3 regions of the Paenibacillus sp. MDV22-iso6 genome follow, and region 1 is predicted to be linked to each of the others. Evidence: riboswitches for the same ligand, from Rfam matches in the RefSeq annotation. Region 1 holds a riboswitch; each other region holds the start of a gene.
The links. Region 1 has a riboswitch for S-adenosylmethionine ahead of mmuP (S-methylmethionine permease). Riboswitches for the same ligand answer to the same signal wherever they lie in the genome.
Positions count from the first base shown of each region.

Region 2: linked by a shared signal. The riboswitch ahead of AC4PM4_RS26375 (methionine ABC transporter ATP-binding protein) and the one ahead of mmuP (S-methylmethionine permease) in region 1 are both predicted to bind S-adenosylmethionine.
Region 3: linked by a shared signal. The riboswitch ahead of metA (homoserine O-acetyltransferase MetA) and the one ahead of mmuP (S-methylmethionine permease) in region 1 are both predicted to bind S-adenosylmethionine.

Region 1 covers NZ_JBZVDZ010000010.1:185,621-191,910, reverse strand. The annotation lists gene AC4PM4_RS25780 (spore germination protein) at 1-496, shown strand, start outside; gene AC4PM4_RS25775 (GerAB/ArcD/ProY family transporter) at 550-1,650, shown strand; gene AC4PM4_RS25770 (Ger(x)C family spore germination protein) at 1,647-2,846, shown strand; SAM riboswitch class I at 2,912-3,014, shown strand; gene mmuP (S-methylmethionine permease) at 3,109-4,521, shown strand; gene mmuM (homocysteine S-methyltransferase) at 4,499-5,539, shown strand; gene AC4PM4_RS25755 (ABC transporter permease) at 5,708-6,290, opposite strand, start outside.
Region 2 covers NZ_JBZVDZ010000011.1:114,709-120,998, reverse strand. The annotation lists gene AC4PM4_RS26400 (putative polysaccharide biosynthesis protein) at 1-454, shown strand, start outside; gene AC4PM4_RS26395 (DUF2515 family protein) at 604-1,884, opposite strand; gene AC4PM4_RS26390 (thioredoxin family protein) at 2,028-2,372, shown strand; gene AC4PM4_RS26385 (COX15/CtaA family protein) at 2,690-3,613, shown strand; gene AC4PM4_RS26380 (Cthe_2314 family HEPN domain-containing protein) at 3,826-4,554, shown strand; SAM riboswitch class I at 4,685-4,826, shown strand; gene AC4PM4_RS26375 (methionine ABC transporter ATP-binding protein) at 4,954-5,988, shown strand; gene AC4PM4_RS26370 (methionine ABC transporter permease) at 5,989-6,290, shown strand, end outside.
Region 3 covers NZ_JBZVDZ010000006.1:290,657-296,946, reverse strand. The annotation lists gene AC4PM4_RS18745 (trans-sulfuration enzyme family protein) at 1-1,127, opposite strand, end outside; gene AC4PM4_RS18740 (aminotransferase class I/II-fold pyridoxal phosphate-dependent enzyme) at 1,120-2,307, opposite strand; gene metA (homoserine O-acetyltransferase MetA) at 2,332-3,249, opposite strand; SAM riboswitch class I at 3,484-3,608, opposite strand; gene corA (magnesium/cobalt transporter CorA) at 4,062-4,997, shown strand; gene AC4PM4_RS18725 (HRDC domain-containing protein) at 5,090-6,091, opposite strand; gene AC4PM4_RS18720 (ROK family protein) at 6,277-6,290, opposite strand, start outside.

The DNA of each region.
Region 1 (6,290 bases):
TGAGACGCGAAATGGTGTACCGTTTCCTTCCATTATTGAAGCACTCATTATGGAGACAGCCATTGAAATATTGCGTGAGGCTGGTATCCGTCTGCCCAAACCGATCGGTCCGGCGATGGGCATCGTCGGTGGTCTCATTATCGGGGATGCAGCCGTACAGGCCGGTATTGTCAGTCCATTTCTCGTCATCGTAGTTGCGGTAACGGCGATCTCCTCATTTTCCATCCCTACCTATAGTGCTGGAATTACACTGCGAATTTTGCGTTTTACAGGCATGTTCAGTGCAGCGGCGCTTGGATTATTCGGGGTGATTATGTTCTTCCTGCTTATTTGCAGCCATCTCGTGCGCCTGAAAAGCTTTGGGGTTCCCTATGTCAGCCCAGTGGTTCCGTATAGCTTGAGCGAATGGAAGGACTTGCTGATCCGTGCACCATTAAAAATGATGAGGCGGCGTCCGCGCATGATGAACCCTACCGATCCGGATCGCAAGAAATAGATGAATAGCAAGATTAACATAAACATTTTAAACCAGAGCAAAGAGGTGATAACGTGAATCGTCCCACGGATAAGCTGACGACAACCCAGACCGGAGTCATGATTATCAATTACATGCTGGGCGCTGGGATTTTGACACTTCCGCGTACTACGGTTGAGGCAGTAGACACACCGGATGTCTGGATCTCCATCATCATATCCGGGCTAATCGCCACGTTTATCGGCATTATGCTCGTCATCCTGTGCCGACGATTTCCTGGCAAAACGGGTTTTCAGTTTGTTCAGGAAATAACAGGTTCATGGATTGCTTTTATACTGGGAGCGGTTGCGATTATCTATTTTCTGGTCATTTCGGCATTTGAAATTCGGGTTATGGCAGAAGTAACCGGACTTTATCTGCTGGAAGGAACACCGGTCTGGGCTATTGTTATGGTCTTCATGTGGGTGGGCATCTATTTGAACTCAGGTGGCCTGGGTGCAGTAGCACGTCTATTCGAGATTATTTTGCCCATCACACTTATCATTTTTGTCATTGCCATTTTGCTTAGCAGCAAACTGTTTGAAATTAATAACCTGAGGCCCGTATTGGGAGAAGGGATTATGCCGGTATTCAAGGGACTTAAGTCAACTTTGCTTGCGTATACAGGCTATGAAGTGATGTTTGTCATCATGGCTTATATGCAGCACCCGCAAAAAGGGATCAAAGCGGTAATGTGGGGTACGCTCGTTCCGACAGGCATCTACTTAATTACGGTAGTTATGGTAATCGGAAGTCTTTCCATTGAAGGCATGAAAACTCGAACGTGGCCTACCCTGGATCTGATGAGAAGCTTTGAGCTACAGGGATTGATCTTTGAGCGTTTTGAATCGCTGCTGCTCGTGATCTGGATCATGCAAATCTTCTCGACCTTTTCGATCACACACTATGCAGCTACCGTTGGCTGTGCCCAGTTGTTCAAAAGCAAGAAAATTTTACCCGCCATGTTTATCCTGCTGCCTGTAATTTATATCATCGCCTTAATTCCCAAGGATGTGAACGAAACATTTCAACTGGGGGATGCAGTGGGTAATTTATCCATTTACCTATTTGGAATTCTGCCTACAGTCCTACTGTTGATTAGCATCCTCCGCAAAAAAGGAGGGAAGTATGCATGAGTCGCAAGGTCAGATTAGCGCTATTGCTGCCTGGATTAATGCTGCTGTTGTTTACCTCTGGATGCTGGAGCAGCAAAGAGATTGAGGATCTTAGTGTGTACGTGGGACTGGGTATTGATGTTGCCAAAGAGACAGAATTTGAGAAGAGTGTGAATGAACAGGGTGGACACTATCCGAAAAGGAATAATATCACAGCTACGGTTCAGATTGTTCCTAAGGGATCATCCAAGGAAGAGAGCCAGCAAGGATCCCCTGGAGCAGGGAAGTCCTATTTTAACGAACAATTAACAGGCGATTCAGTTATACAGATATTTCGTCAGTTCTCTCTGAGAAGAGACCGGCCGCTGATTGGACATCATCTGAAAGTCATCGTGGTGTCCTCCGAGGTGACCCGGAAATTCAGACTGGATCAACTGCTTGATTTTGTGTTGCGTGATAATGATATTCGGCCAAGCTGTCTGGTTGTTGTCAGTGATCGCAGGGCACTGGATGCATTGACGTCCAACGATCCCAGTGAGATTCCTTCATTCTACCTTACCGGACTTGTGGACAATGTGTATCGTACCAATAAAATTCTGCCACCAGTCTCACTCGCCAAATTGGATGCAACCATGCAATCGGGGTCGAGCTATTTGCTGCAAAATGTCATCTCCTATGAGGGGGAACACAAGTTTTCGGGAGCGGCCATTTTTAGCGGGAAAACGAACCGATGGATCGGAAGTCTGAATCAGACGGACATGGAGGGACTATCCTGGGTACAAGGAAAAGCGAAAGGTGGAGTCGTTAAGACGTATACACACAAAGACGGCAGCACTATAACCTACGAGATTAAACACATAAAATCGAAAATTATTCCCACAGTTAAGGGCGACGATATTTCATTTCATGTTCAAATTGAATCAGACGGCTGGTTTATGGAAAATTGGACAGCTCCGGAAGCGCATGGTTCTGAGCATTATCTGGATGGTCTGGAGAAGGACTTCGGTCATATGGCTGAACAACAGGTAGATCAATTGCTTCACAAAATGCAGGATGTCTACAAGGTGGATGCAGCAGGGTTTGGCGATAAGCTGCGAATCAAATATCCACGGGTATGGAAGAAAATTAAAAATAACTGGGACGAAACGTTTAGTGAAATTCCGATCACGTATGATATTAAAGTTAAAATCACAAATCAGGGATCATCGACGGAATAAGAGAGACGTTTCTTTTTAATAGTTGACACAAACATGATAGATCGCTTTTTTTATAAAAAATCATTTTCTTATCCAGAGAGGTGGAGGGACTGGCCCTTAGAAACCTCAGCAACAGATCTGAAGGATACTGTGCTAATTCCAGCGGGTGAACAGCCTGATAGATAGGAGCGTTTGTTTTTATTTGTCAGTAACGGCGCACTCTTTAGGAAGAGTGTGTCTTTTTGTTTTGTTGTTTTCTGGATGAAGAAGTAGGGGAGCAGACATGAATAACAACAAAGGTACAGGGCATTTTCAGCGCAAAATGCAGGCACGTCATGTAATCATGCTCTCACTGGGTGGTGTCATTGGTACAGGTCTTTTTCTTAGTTCGGGTTATACCATCCAGCAGGCAGGACCGATCGGTACCATTCTGTCTTATCTGATCGGAGCGATTGTCGTCTATCTGGTCATGCTCTGTCTAGGTGAACTTTCTGTTCATATGCCAGAGACAGGGGCGTTTCATAGCTATGCGGCAAAATATATTGGACCAGCAACAGGATACACTGTAGCCTGGTTGTATTGGCTCACTTGGACGGTTGCCCTCGGTTCCGAGTTTACAGCGGCCGGGCTGTTGATGCAGCGCTGGTTTCCTTCAGTGAATGTTTGGATCTGGAGCGCATTGTTTGCGCTTATGATCTTCCTGTTCAACGCGCTGACCGTCAAATTTTTTGCGGAATCGGAGTTCTGGTTTTCCGCAGTTAAAGTCCTTACAATTGTAGTCTTCATTATTCTCGGAGGCGCAGCCGTGTTTGGTATTATTCCAATGGCAAATTCGGAACCTGCACCGTTTCTATCCAATATTACAGCATCTGGTTGGTTCCCCAATGGGGCTACTGCGATACTAATGACGATGCTTGCTGTAAACTTTGCGTTCTCGGGTACCGAACTGATTGGGATTGCTGCCGGGGAAACAGAGAATCCGGAGAAGACGATTCCAAAAGCGATCCATACCACGCTCTGGCGTTTAATTATCTTTTTTATCGGAACGATTGTTATCCTCTCGGCACTGCTGCCGATGTCGGATGCAAGCGTACTCGAAAGTCCGTTTGTGGCGGTCATGGAGCGAATCGGTGTTCCGTATGCAGCGGACATCATGAATTTTGTTATTTTGACGGCGATTTTGTCTGCGGCCAATTCGGGATTGTATGCATCTTCGCGAATGCTCTGGTCACTGGCCGATAAAAAGACAATCTCTCCATGGTTTGCCAAATTGACCAAACGTGGTGTGCCGCTGAATGCGCTCTTGATCAGTATGGTTGGGGGCGGTCTGGCTTTGCTGTCCAGCATCATTGCGCCAGGTACCGTGTATATTACATTGGTCTCCATTTCAGGTCTGGCTGTTGTTGCGGTCTGGATGAGCATCAGTGCTTCACAGTACATGTTCCGCAGACAGTATATCCGGGAAGGACATGCGGTCAAGGATCTGGTCTACCGCACACCACTTTACCCGGCGGTACCGATCATCTCGTTTATATTGTGCCTGGCTTCATGTATAGGCATTGCTTTTGACCCGACACAGCGAATAGCGCTGTATTGCGGAGTTCCATTCATCGCGGTGTGTTACGCAGCGTATTATTTGACAGAACGTGTGAATAAGAAAAGAGGACAAGTACATGACGCAAGTACAACAGACTAATCCCATAGAACAGATCCTGCGTGAGTATCCAGTCATGATTCTGGATGGGGCGCTGGCAACCGAACTGGAGCAGCATGGCTGTGATCTGGATGATCCACTATGGTCGGCTCGTGTATTGCTCGAGAATCCAGATGTTATCGTTCAGGTCCATGCAGATTATTTCCGCGCAGGAGCCGACTGTGCAATTACATCCAGTTATCAGGCGACGGTGGAAGGCTTCGGCAAGAGAGGAATCGGCGAGCAAGCAGCGTTGGACCTGATTCGCAAGACGGTGGAACTGGCTGCACAGGCGAGAGATGACGTATGGGCAGAAGTGCAGGACGGGGGATTTGAAAACACGGCAGTCAAACCGGAGGGCAATCTGGTATTCGGAACGGCACAACAAACGTCTGATGTCTTGGAGACAGGGGTCTTGGCTCGGCCACGACCGATGGTTGCTGCATCCGTTGGGCCCTACGGCGCTTATCTAGCTGATGGATCGGAGTATGTCGGTCACTACGGCGTGTCGGATGAGACGTTGGCTGCATTCCATCGTCCGCGTATGGCGGCGCTGATTGAAGCGGGTGCTGATATTCTGGCGTTTGAGACGATTCCTTCGTTGCAGGAAGCACAGGTGCTGGTTGATTTACTGAAGGAGTTTCCTCATGCGTATGCCTGGTTATCTTTTTCTTTAAAAGACGGGACGGCAATCAGCGAAGGTACGCCGATTGAGACATGTGCACGATTGTTTGGTTCCGAGCCGCAGATTGCTGCGATTGGCCTGAACTGTGCTCCCATGGAAGTGGTGACAGAAGCCGTAAGTATTCTCAGCCGTGCCAGCGACAAACCTGTTATTGTGTATCCGAACTCGGGAGAAGTATACGATGCAGCTACGAAGACGTGGAGCGGACAGGGAACGTGTGGCAGTATGAGTGATGCTTCGGAACAGTGGGTGGCCGCGGGTGCTAAGCTGATTGGTGGGTGCTGCCGAACTACACCGCAGCAGATTGGTGAGCTGGCGAAGAAGTGGCGGAAATAGCTCCTTCGTATGTGCTTGGGATTCACCCTGCCTGTGAAGGAGTCATACGAGCAGCCCTTTCGTTCCTATTGGGATACGGAAGGGCTGTTTATGTGTTTTTGATTATCGCAAGTAATCAGTCAGTGTAGAAATAAGATGTTTACTTGGAATGCTATTCTTTTGCCTAAGTTATTCAATGACCAATATACGTGGGGATGCTTCACGAATAACTCTCGAAGAGAACCACGAGCCAAGAGCTGCTGCACCAATACTTAGGCAAGCAAACAGAATAATGCCTCCCCAATTTAAAATAAGTGGAAGATGTACGATGCCATATCCCGAAAGGACTAACTCAAGTAGCATGGGTAGCACATACACACCTACTACGATACCTATTACTGCTCCAATGGCAGACAGAAGTGTAATTCCCATGGCAACTGACAATCGAATTTGATGAGATGTCATGCCAATGGATTTGTAGATTCCGTACGTTCTGCTTTCTTTGCGGATACTGATCCGGCAGGTACTGAAAATAATGATAAATGTAGCGAGGATAAACAATAATCCAATCAAGCTCATGGGATAGATGAGGATATCAGCGGCTTCTGCATAGACCGAATCGAGCAGTGTTTTTTGGGTTACGACTGAAGCGGAAGCTTTGAATTGCTCATTTAATTCCCCTGCAACCGTATCTGCTTGCGCTGGATCTTTTAAGTTGATGAAAATGGTATCGAAATCACCGTAAGACGGGTTCACCGTTCTCATGGCATCA
Region 2 (6,290 bases), on a different contig from region 1:
TACAATGATCAGTGTAGCTGCCGGTATCGTAGTCAAACTCGTAGCGAGTTTAATTCTGGCTCCAATCTTTGGCATTTACGGGATCATTATTGCGACCGCATTGTGTTTCCTGGTTATTACGTATCTTAATCTGCGGGTGCTTCGCAAAATTGTTGATTTCTCGATCATGGGTGATCGTTGGAAAGGATTCATCATTACCGTGCTGTGTGCAGCGGGTGTTGGTTTTGCGGCGAACTGGGCTGGGAACTCCATCTTTGATTTATTCCTGCCAACACGTGTATCATTCCTCGTTACCTGTCTGTTTGTGGGTGCGCTTGTGGTTGTCGTGTACTTGGTACTCATGGTTGTTCTACGTGTACTTCGTAAAGACGAACTGGGCAGTTACCCTCGTATTTTGCAAAAAATACTCCGTCCGCTCATGCGTCTACAACGTGGAGCCGGGCAACGTGGATAATCGATTCAACACACAATACACACTTCGTTATATTGTTTGAAATAAGTACAAGCTCTGTCTGCTCTCAAAGCGGACAGGGCTTTTTTATAATACCAAAAAAGTAGTCCATTATTGTACTCTAGACGTATTCCCTGGTAAGGCCTCTGTCCTTAATGAGTCAAGGTTTTGGCATCATGGGCCAATGCAGTTTTTAGCATTCCATACCGATGCTCATGACTCATCTCAAACAGCCAAGGGCGGCGCGGGGCAGTGAGATGACCGAGACAATCGCGATTTTGCAGCCAATCCTGCCTTGTAATCGGTTCATACGGCGTATCACCCCATACAGCCAGCAATTCAGGACTATATAACCGTTGTCCTTCCCCTAGCCATTCTTGATCCAACAGCTCCTGACTATAGAGCTCAGCTTCTCCGGGTTCATCTTTATGTGCGGTGAACAGACCAGGCCAGTATTCAGCACGTGAGCCACGGTGGGGAACCGAGCGCGCAAACTCCAATACTTGTGTGTACACTTGTTCCACTCCAAACAGCATCGCATATAAGCCTTTACCAAACATAATCCGCTCATCCAGCTTGCCAAAATGTTCAATAACCCGGCCTGCAAGACCTTTTTCCCGTCCGAGTGGAAATACGATATGGTTCAGCCCAGCCAGATTATGCAGATGGAATGCGGGTTTGGACAGCACTTGTTTTTGAAAATAAGGATGCTGCACGACCCGGCTCTCGATATAGTTCTGCTCATTAATAATTAACGCGACACTGAGCAGCGAGCTGCATCGCTCCAGCCAAAATCGTTCCCAGAACGGTGTCATGAACGCCGATACATGAAAATGGGACAACAAATGAAAACAGCTCCGGCCGATCCGGCGGCTGTTCATATATAACAGAAGCTGGGGATAAGCATCTTGGAAAATGAGGGCATTACATCGCTCCAGTAGTCGATACATGTGCTCACGGTCTGTTTGATTTTGCAGATTATGCATAAGGTCACTTTGAAGATCGGTCATGTGATATCCTCCGTTGCGGGATACCATATGGGCAAGCAGGGCCCAATGCAGCTCTGGATACTGTTCGTAACATTCCAGGTATGCTGCTGTGCGAGTGATGTTACTCCGGTTGTTTTCTTGCGTTAATGTCTTGATTTCTTCCAGAATGATGCAGTCCTCTTCACAGACCAGTGCACTGAGCGTATTTCGGGCAAAAGAACTCTCGTTTCCAGGCAACAAGCGCTCCACTTCAGCTTGTAAGGTAGCAGCCATGTCAGAGTCCCAAGCCATATCACGCAAGGGATGACGAAGCTGTGCAGAAGCCTGCCAAGCCGCCTGTTTGCCCCTCCACACTTCCCGGGCCGCACCGGGGATGGATCGAACCATCTGTAATATTGACCCATGATGGGCAGACTCGGAGGAATCCGATTTAACGGAAGTCATGACATGACCTCCTTTCCTGATATTCTGATTACGCTTTTAGTTTAAGAAGCTGTTGATGTCAGTATGCGCCGAATATTTGACTTCCACTCCGCAATTTGCTTCACTTAGAGGATAAGACAAGGTATAGAAAGGAAGATGTTGTAATGGAAAAGATTACATCGAAACCGGAATTTGATGTGGCAATCCAATCTCCGCGTTTGACTGTAGCTGTATTTAAGGCAGATTGGTGTGGTGATTGCAAGTACATCGATCCGTTTATGCCTGAAGTTGAAGAAAAGTTTGCTCGTGAACTGAAGTTGGTTGAGGTCGACGTAGATCAGGTGGGTACAGTGAGCGAAGAGAAAAATATCCTCGGCATCCCCAGCTTTGTAGCTTACACAGATGGCCGGGAACTTGTTCGTTATGTGAACAAACTGCGCAAGTCGAGAGAAGAGATTGAGCAATTCCTGCAGCGTGCAGTTGAGGTGTATAACACGATTCATAAATAAAGCATGACAGGTTTACCATGTTAAAGGTTATAATTAAAGGAACGCCATTTCTCTTGAAATAGGGAAGTGGCGTTTGTATTTTCCGAGTTTTCGGGAGAAACTAACGTTGTAATAATGTACATATTTACCGATGACCTGCGGGTCAACTTCTCGACAGACGTTAACATTTTGTCACAAAGCGCGGCGTCAATGACACATTTATCCGGTATAATGAATTTAGTTGTGAAATAAGTGTCAAAGTATCGAATCAAGCGGAGGATGTAGTTCTTCGCCATCTTAAACCAACAGCGGGTGAGAAAAAATTGAAACACTTAACCTTGTTTAAATGGTTAACCGTATTAACCTGTCTTGTCATGTTTCTGGCCACATTTGGCGGAGGCGTTGTGACCCGAACGGAATCGGGCCTCGGTTGCGGCGCAGAATGGCCTTTATGTAACGGAAAACTTGTGCCTGCACATACTGTTGCCTCACTTATTGAATTTTCCCACCGCGCCGTCAGCGCACTGGCAGGGCTTTTGTCCATAGCCTCTTTTGTAGCATTTTTGCGTTTTGGCAAATCACGCCGTGATCTGCAATTGTTTTCATTGTTAACGCTGATATTTGTTATTGTCCAGGGAATCATGGGTGCTTTTGCCGTCGTATTCTCCCAATCTTCCGCAGTCATGGCACTGCATTTCGGATTTGCCTTAATTGCTTTTGCTAGCTCCTTAATGATGGCGCTTGGTATTCGGCAGGAAGCTCGCCATGGTGGATTGGAACGATTGAATCGATATCCGCGAGTCAGCAAAGGGTTCCGAAATCTGGTGTGGTTTTCCACAATCTATACGTACCTCGTGGTATATACTGGAGCATTTGTGAGCCATACGGATTCTGCTGGAGGCTGTTCAGGTTTTCCGCTCTGTAACGGGCAGATTATTCCTGAGCTCTCGGGAGGCGTAGCTGTTGCTTTTGCTCACCGGGTGGCAGCTGTTTCATTAGTAATCGTCATTGCAATCCTCGGTCATTTTGCGTATCGCAAACATCCGGATAACACGGAATTAAGAGCACTTGGCGTCATTTCTGTTGTGCTGGTTTTGTTGCAAGTGGTCATTGGTTTTGGACTGATGCTCACGATGAATCGTCCGGAAGTGTATATGTTCGTGGCGCTGGCGCATATGCTTGATATTGCTATTTTGTTCGGTGTATTAACCTATATGAGTTTCCTGGTGTACAAGTTGCATCGGCCCGTTAATCGGTTCTGATATATCCGAATTATTGTAGTTCAGGGATAATCCAGTGAAGTTCACCATCCGATGATGTACATCATTGGACAGGTGAACTTTGTTTGATGTCAGGCGTGTCAGGGCACCCTATTGTAAGCAGCGGTCATACGTTTACTCTGATTCCGATTTTGTTTAATATGATGAATTATTATTAATTTGATGATCTGCAGAGTGGAAAGAGGAGGCTATATATGCTGCGAACGTTGCTGGGTGAAAAGCCGCGTAAGAACGAAGGCATACTAAAGGACGCGATGGAAGCGATGGCGGATACGCTTGAGCTATTTCAGCGACAGATGCATGTGGACCATGATCCTACCCATGATTTTCGTAAACTGTATATATGGACCCAGGGATTGATCTCTTCGCTGGATGAATTGGAGCAAAGCTGTTTTGCAGCTTCCCATTTCCGTCAGAAAGTCAAAGCGGGCTCTACGGACGATATGACATTACCAGAAAAAGCAGAGTATGCCCGTTACGTCTATTTCTATAAGGATGGCTTCATCCGATGTTTTGCCATTCTGGATAAGTTAGGTACAGTGTTGAATGAAATATTTGAGCTGAACACAACCAATGTTAAAACGCATTATTCTTATTTCACCGTATTAAGACAGTTCGGATATGATAAGCTGCATTATGTTCTTGCTAACGAACTAATTCGGATCAAGGACTCTTACCGTGAGCCAATGAGCAAATTGCGCAAGCGGCGAAACATGGAGATTCATTACATGAATTCCGAAATGCAGGATGATCTGTGGCAGCTGCACCAGACTTTGCAAGGGAAAGTGAAGCTGGAAGACCTGGATCAGCATCTTTTGGAACTCCGGCAGGGTGTGGATATGGTATGTGAGACGTTAAAAGCAGCGTATGGCTACATCAACGAGAAGTGGCATAAGCAGGTAGTGAATCAACCGACGAACTGATTGGATAGTAATATTTGCCTTTGACAAATCGGAATACTTGGATTATACTGAGTTCCTGATCGACAGTTAGATGGAATTAACATTTATGACATTAACATTATAACTACTACTGAACTTATAAATTAAATATTTCTTATCGAGAGCGGCGGAGGGACAGGCCCGATGAAGCCCGGCAACCGATTTATAACTGCATGACAGCTGTGTCATACTTTATAGATGTTAGGTGCTAATTCCTACAAAATGGTGCAAGGCACGATTTTGGCAGATGAGAAGGTATAATCTTTCACGTGAAGAGCCCTTTTTGTTTCTGCAAAAGGGGCTCTTTTTTTGTACGATGAAGGGGAGTTTTCCTTTCATTCGGGTAAAGATACATGTAGGCAGTGGGAAGGAGCAGTAATTTTGATTGAATTAAAAGGTTTAACCAAGAAGTACGGTAAAGGTTCAAAAAGTACGACGGCCTTATCGGAACTAAATTTGAATATCCGCAAGGGTGAAATATTCGGAGTTATCGGTCATTCCGGTGCAGGCAAGAGTACATTGATCCGTTGTATCAATTTGCTCGAACGCCCCACGGCAGGCGAGGTTTGGGTTGATGGAATCAACCTAACCGATCTCAATAAGTCCGATTTGCAACAACAACGGCGTAAGATCGGCATGATTTTTCAACACTTTAATCTGTTATCCTCAGCTACGGTATATGACAATGTGGCTTTTCCTTTAAAGCTCGTTAATACGCCCAAGGCTGCAATTGATCGAAAAGTGAAGGAAATGCTCGCATTGGTTGGACTGGAGGACCACAGCAATAAATATCCGGCCCAGCTGTCAGGCGGACAGAAGCAAAGGGTAGGTATTGCGAGAGCGCTCGCGAGTGATCCGAACGTGCTGCTGTGTGATGAGGCCACATCGGCACTTGATCCCCAGACAACTGATTCGATTCTGAAGTTATTGCTGGATATCAATGAAAAGTATAACCTCACGATTGTTCTAATCACCCATGAGATGCACGTGATCCAGAATATCTGTGATCAGGTGGCGGTTATCCATCAGGGAGGCATCGTGGAGCAAGGGCCAGTGACGGAAGTATTTCTCAAGCCGCAGCATGCCATTACGCGTGACTTTATGATGCGGGACCATGAGGTGGGAATTGCATTAGAAGAGACCGCTCTGGCGAGTGCAGATGTCTCATTACAGAAGGATGGATCTTCTAAGCTTGTGAAAATATCCTTCTTGGGCAATAAAACCTATGAGGCGATTTTGTCCAGAACGGTTCGTAAAACAGGAGTGGATTTCGCCATTTTGCAAGGCACCATTTCAACGATCAAACAAGTTCCCTATGGACAGCTGACCGTTCGGTTTGAGGGGCAGTCAGATGAGATCAATCTCACCATTAAAGAATTAGTGGATCAGGGACTTGATGTGGAGGTGCTTCGTTAAATGGATTTTTCAACAGTGCGTTGGGAAGAAATCGGTAAGGCTTCAATTGAAACACTGCAAATCCTCGGAGCATCGGGCCTATTCACGATAATCATTGGTTTGCCGCTAGGCGTATTGCTGTTTATGACGGCAAGGTCGACTTCGATTCAATCTCAAGTGGTGTACACGATACTATCGTTTATTGTAAATATTCTGCGATCAGTGCCATTTATCATTTTGATTGTTGCACTCATTCCGTTTACGCGTTCACTGGTTGGCACTGCTACAGGAGTACTGGGCGTTATACCACCACTCGTCATTGC
Region 3 (6,290 bases), on a different contig from region 1:
AAGCGCAGTAATCCGTCAGTTATACCCCGATCACGGCGAACCTCAGCCGGCATAGCCGCATGAGACATCATCGCAGGATAAGACAAGATACTTTCAACCGCACCCAAACTCACGGCAACAATTGGCAATTTCACACGATTAAGTACAGCCTTGGCCCGATCGCCTGAACCTACGTCAAACGACACGACAGCGCCGTATCCGCTTGACTGACGTTCATGAGCTTCACGGCCGGGATGATCCAGCAGCCCCGGATAAAATACAGCCGTAATATCACTGCGTCCACTAAGCCATGCAGCCAGCTTCGCTGTGCTCTGTTCACTGTGTGCCATACGCGCACCCAAGGTCTTCATACCACGCATCAGCAGCCAGGATTCCTGAGCCCCGAGCACGGTTCCAAGTCCATTCTGCAATTGTTTTAGCTGTGTACCCAATGAATCCGTACGAGCAACGGCTAAACCTGCCAGCACATCACTGTGTCCGCCAAGAAACTTGGTCGCACTATGTACGACAATATCCACCCCGAGCTCAATCGGACGTTGGTAATAAGGCGTCATGAAGGTGTTATCAAGAATGGAGATTAACTCATGTTCCTGTGCCCAGGAGGTGACTGCAGCAATATCCGTGATCCGAAGTGTCGGGTTGGATGGTGTCTCCATATAGACTGCCTTCGTGTTCGGTTTGAGTGCTGCCTTTACTTCCTCAATATTGGTCATATCCACAAAGGTAGTCTCAATCTGCATCCGGCTCAGAATGGAAGTAAGCAGTCGATACGTTCCTCCATATACATCTTCCGTCACAATCATGTGATCGCCTGCCGAGAACATCATGAACACACTGGAGATGGCAGCCATGCCTGAGGAATAGGCAAATCCTCGTGCCCCACCCTCCAATAATGTAATGTAATCCTCCAATGCCTGACGAGTCGGGTTACCGGAACGACTATAATCATGTTGAGGTGGATTAAAAATATCAAAATGATGGAATGTGGAGGCCTGATAAATTGGCACACTGGAAGCCCCGGTGGTTTTATCGATTTCGTCACCGAAATGCAGCAGCTTGGTATCGAACTTCAGGTCGGAATGAACATTCCGTTCATGATTGTTGGCATTATTGTTTTGCTCACTCATGATGCGTTCCCCCTTCTATCTCCTGCTGTGCAGCTGTGAGTGCATTGCCCAGATCGGCAATCAGATCTTCGGCGTGCTCGATCCCTACAGAGAAGCGCAACAGACGGTCATCTACACCTACCGCGTCACGAATTTCAATCGGAATATCCGCATGGGTCTGTACCGCAGGATAAGTCATCAATGACTCTACACCCCCGAGGCTTTCCGCAAAAGCAATCAGTTTGATGTGACGAAGCAACGGTTCAACATAACGAGCATCCTTTACTTTGAAAGAGAAAATGCCTGTATTTCCACTGGATTGTTTATTCTGTATTTCAAATCCGGGATGATCCGACAAACCAGGATGATACACTTCATTAACGGCTGGGTGCTCCAAAAGGTACTTGGCAATCGTCAAAGCATTATACTCATGCCGCTCCATGCGAAGAGCGAGTGTCTTCATGCCTTTCATCAGCTGATAGGAGTCGCTTGGAGACAACACTGCTCCAATAGAATTGTGCAGGAATGCCATTTCGGCCGACAATTCTTCCCCTTTGGTAATAATTAATCCGGCAAGTACATCATTATGACCACCCAGATACTTCGTGGCACTATGGATGATGATATCAGCACCGAGTTCAATTGGACGCTGGAAGAATGGAGTCAGTAGTGTATTATCCACAATGGTCAGCAAGTTATGGCTCTTGGCCCAGGAGCATACCGCTTCCACATCCGTAATCATCATTAGTGGATTGGTTGGTGTCTCAATAAATACCGCTTTTGTATTCGGCTGACGAATACTTTCCAGAGCTGCCAGGTCATTGGTATCTACGTAACTTGCCGTCACACCAAATCGAGACAGGATGCGTTCAAGCAAACGATACGTTCCGCCGTACAGATCCAGCGATACAATCAGATGATCCCCTTGTCCAAATAAAGCGAAAATCGTTTGCAAAGCAGCCATGCCGGAGCTACAAGCAAAACCTGCATCACCGGATTCCAACGCTGCCGCTGCTTCTTCCAACACTTTACGGGTTGGATTGGTCGTACGAATATAATCAAATCCCGTGCTTTGTCCAAGCTTTGGGTGGCGAAACGCAGTGGATTGATAGATCGGAAAATTAATGGCGCCCGTTACCGGTTCATTGATAGACCCAATTTGGGCCAATCGACTTTCGATTTTCAACTTGTTGTCTTCCATTGCAGCATCCTCCTGTAATGTCGATTAGATTTGCGGACCAATATCGTAAGGTGTCTCTTGATACACATAGTAATTGAGCCAATTAGAGAATAATAAGTTTGCATGTGCCCTCCAAGTGGCCGGGGGAACACGGGAAGGATCGTCATTCGGGAAATAATGTCTAGGCAGCGCAATGTCCATGCCTTTAGCTGCATCACGGTCATATTCCCATTTCAATGAAAGCGGGTCATACTCAGCATGTCCGGTTGCAAAAATCTGTTTGCCGTCTTTGGTAGCAACCAGGAAAATACCCGCTTCCTCTGATTCAGCCAATATTTCAAGGTTTTCATTTTTTTCAATATCTTCACGTCGCACTTCCGTATGGCGGGAATGCGGGACGTTGAATACTTCATCAAATCCGCGCAGCAGCTGCACATTGGATCTGTTGATCGTATGTGAGAATACGCCAAAACATTTTTCATCCAATGGAACTTTGGGAACTCCGAAATGATGGTATAAACCCGCTTGGGAAGCCCAACATATATGCATGGTCGAAGTCACATTGGTTTTGGTCCATTCGAAGATCTCCTGGATTTCTTTCCAATAGTTCACGTCTTCAAAGTCCATTTGCTCTACAGGAGCGCCTGTAATGATCATGCCGTCAAAACGGCGGTGTTCAATCTCATCAAAGGTTTTGTAGAACAAGTCCAAATATTCCTGGGAAGTATTCTTGGACGTATGAGACTTCGGATGAACCAGAACGATATCTACCTGAATTGGTGTGTTACCCACCAGACGAAGCAATTGTGTTTCTGTCGTTTCCTTTGTGGGCATCAGGTTTAATATAGCGATACGTAGTGGACGAATGTCCTGCTGGTAAGCAGATGTCTCGTCCATGACAAAGATGTTCTCTCCTGCAAGTACTTCCTTGGCAGGCAGTGTGTCTGGAATTTTGATTGGCATGGTGTTTCTAACTCCTCCTTGTGCATAAATAGATGCAGCCACTGCGGATTCGATACGATTCGCATCCGTGCAGTTATAGGCTGCCATGAGCTTGCCTGCAGGCGCTGAATTGCAACCACATTGCTGGCGGCAAGCTCAAGTTCCTTAGCGAAAATCACTGCTGAGAAGTCGGTGCATATAACAAAGACCTTCCTCGGATTCCGAGAAAGGTCATATGTAAATAGATATGCGCCTCTCTCATCTCTCAGTTACAACAGTGTCACTTGGACACTTGGTCGCTGCAAGAATTAGCACCGTGCGGTATACCGCCGGTTGCCGGGTTTCATCGGGCCAGTCCCTCCACCTACTCTTGATAAGATTTCGCTTTATTCAATTGTAAAAACTAGTGTGGTTCACCTTTTACTTTAAGACATTAATCCCCTCACGTCAAGGTGTAGTTCAATGTCTGTTCCTCAGGATCGGAACCGTTCATCATCCGTTGTCATACACTGGTCCAGGGCGCGAAATCGACACATTTTTGCGCTTGAAAGGACCCTGTACCAGCGGTATACTAGACAAGTGTTATAAACCCTTATGTGAGAGGTGACATATTCAATGGATGGCGACCCGAGGCCTGACTGGCAGCCGAATTCCGACAAACTGCATAGAGAATTGATATCAGCATGCCGGCAGCGGGACGTTACTTCCGTTTGATTATAGAGCGAACGCAGTCCTGACTTCCAGGCTCCGCTGCCGACCGGCTGATCTGTTCTTTTTGCGCCCATATTGATGAAATCCGCCCATTTGGCGGGTGCAGAAGGAGTAGATGAATAATGAAAATCCGGTTGGTAAATAACGGTGTATTTATTCCGGTGGACGACATTCAGCAGGCGCTGACTCCACCAGCGGAGGGGTTTTACTGGATTGATGCGGACGTAGACGATTTGGCGGTACTTCAACCGCTGTTCATGATGCATGATCTGGCCGTAGAAGACTGTTTGAGTGACGAAGAACAACGTCCGAAGATTGAAATTTATGAGAGCCATTATTTTATTGTTATTAATAGCATTCGTTTTGATGATGAAGAGATTTTTTTACGTGCCGTCAACTTGTTCCTTGGCAGACACTTTATTATCAGTGTTACCAAACAGAAAGTCAGCGAATTGCGAACATTGAAACCGATCCTATGGGAACAGGAAATCAGTACGCCGGATAAGCTGCTGTATCTGCTGGTTGACTTGATTGTTGATAATTATTTCACCGTAGGTGACCGAATTGAAGCGCGTATCGAGAAGCTAGAAGAAGACATTCTGATGCACACCAAGAAGTCTCATCTGAATGAGATTATCGGGTTGCGCAGTGAGATTCTGTGGCTGAAGAAAGTGCTGGGACCTCAGAAAGAGGTCATTAACACACTCAATAAAAAAGATCTGCGTCTTATTGATGATCAACTGCAAAAGTATTTCAGTGACATTTATGAGAATGCTGTGAAAATATCCGAAACCTTTGAGACTTATCGCGACTTGATGGGGAACTTACGAGAAGCTTACCAATCCAGTATCGCCAACCGGGCGAATGAAATCATGCGTGTGTTCACCGCCATTACCACGGTGTTCATGCCGCTGACCGTTATCACTGGCATCTATGGGATGAACTTCACGAACATGCCTGAGTTGGACTGGAAATATGGTTATTTTGTGGTCATTGGCCTAATGGTTACGCTGGGCCTAAGCATGTTCTTTATTTTCCGCAAAAAAGATTGGGTTTGAAATAGCAAAAGACGAAGGGCTCCACTTTTGGAGACGCTTCGTCTTTTTTTATAATTAGTTTATTGTATGACAACTAACGTCCTATTTCCAATCTAGCCTGCATTCTGCTCTGTCTCTGTGTGACGACGAAACCGGATGCGAATCATGCGCAGTCTTTCGTAGACCTGCTCCAGATTGCTCCCGCCAGGCTTCTCTTCTCCATACACCTTATGTAACACGGGCTTCAGAAACGTATCTCCCAGCTCCTCGTAGGCGCTCCATACCGCCTCTTGCTCCTCTTCGGGCATGACAGCAAGCTCCGCATCGAGTAGACAATCTGTGTCATACCCCTCCAAATCCAGTGCCTCTAACAGTTCAATTAGCTCCCGACGGGACAATCCGGAACGATTCACGATCTCCTCTAACGTATATCCTTCTTTCATCCCTTCAAGTACCTGCTTCCGTGTGGTAAATCTGTCTAGCTCCTGCTTGTATTTCTGCTCTCTCTGTTTGTACAACCAGCTCTCATATTCTTGTTCCTTCAGAACCGAGTACACCCACTCTAGCGGAAAAGATGTGGAACGTTCCAGTCCATTCGTAAGCTCCAACCATTCAGCTCCGTACTCGGAAGCCTTGCTCTCTCCTACGCCAGGCAGTTGCATCAATTCATCGATGGTTTGTGGAACAAATGCACTGATCATGCGTAACAACCGGTTCGTTGCAATAAAATAGGGGGCCTTCCGGTCAGACGCTGCTCTCTTCCTGCGCCATATGCATAGGTCCATATACAGCCCCTCATTGCCATATAATTCACTGTAACAATGAAGACGTTGACCGCCATAACTGCGCGACTTCAAATCATCATTTTCGTGAAACATACCCTGCAGCAACGGACGATATCCTTCGCCCATCTGTATGGCTAACTGATGACGATAAACATGTAACAGCTCGTCCCACGAACTGCCAGCATACCAGATGTCATCCGTTCGATCTCCTTCCTCATATCGGCTCCATCCCAGATGCCACGCTCCTTCTTCTTCACCGATCCACAGCTGGGCATGTTCTTCATTCTGATCTGACATTCTGGATAATCTGTTCATGAAAATGACTTCCATATCATGTCCCTCCTTCAATAGTTCAGCTCGACACAGTCTGTATTGTGCTAAATTAAGCAGCACAAAAAAACACCTCTCCTGCAAAATCCATGCAAGAGAGGTGCTTCCTCATTAACCGTGCTATGCTGTTGCTCATAATATTACCACAATGGAAAAATTAGTCAACTGCTTGTTTGTAAAGCTATTTACTTGTTCAAAG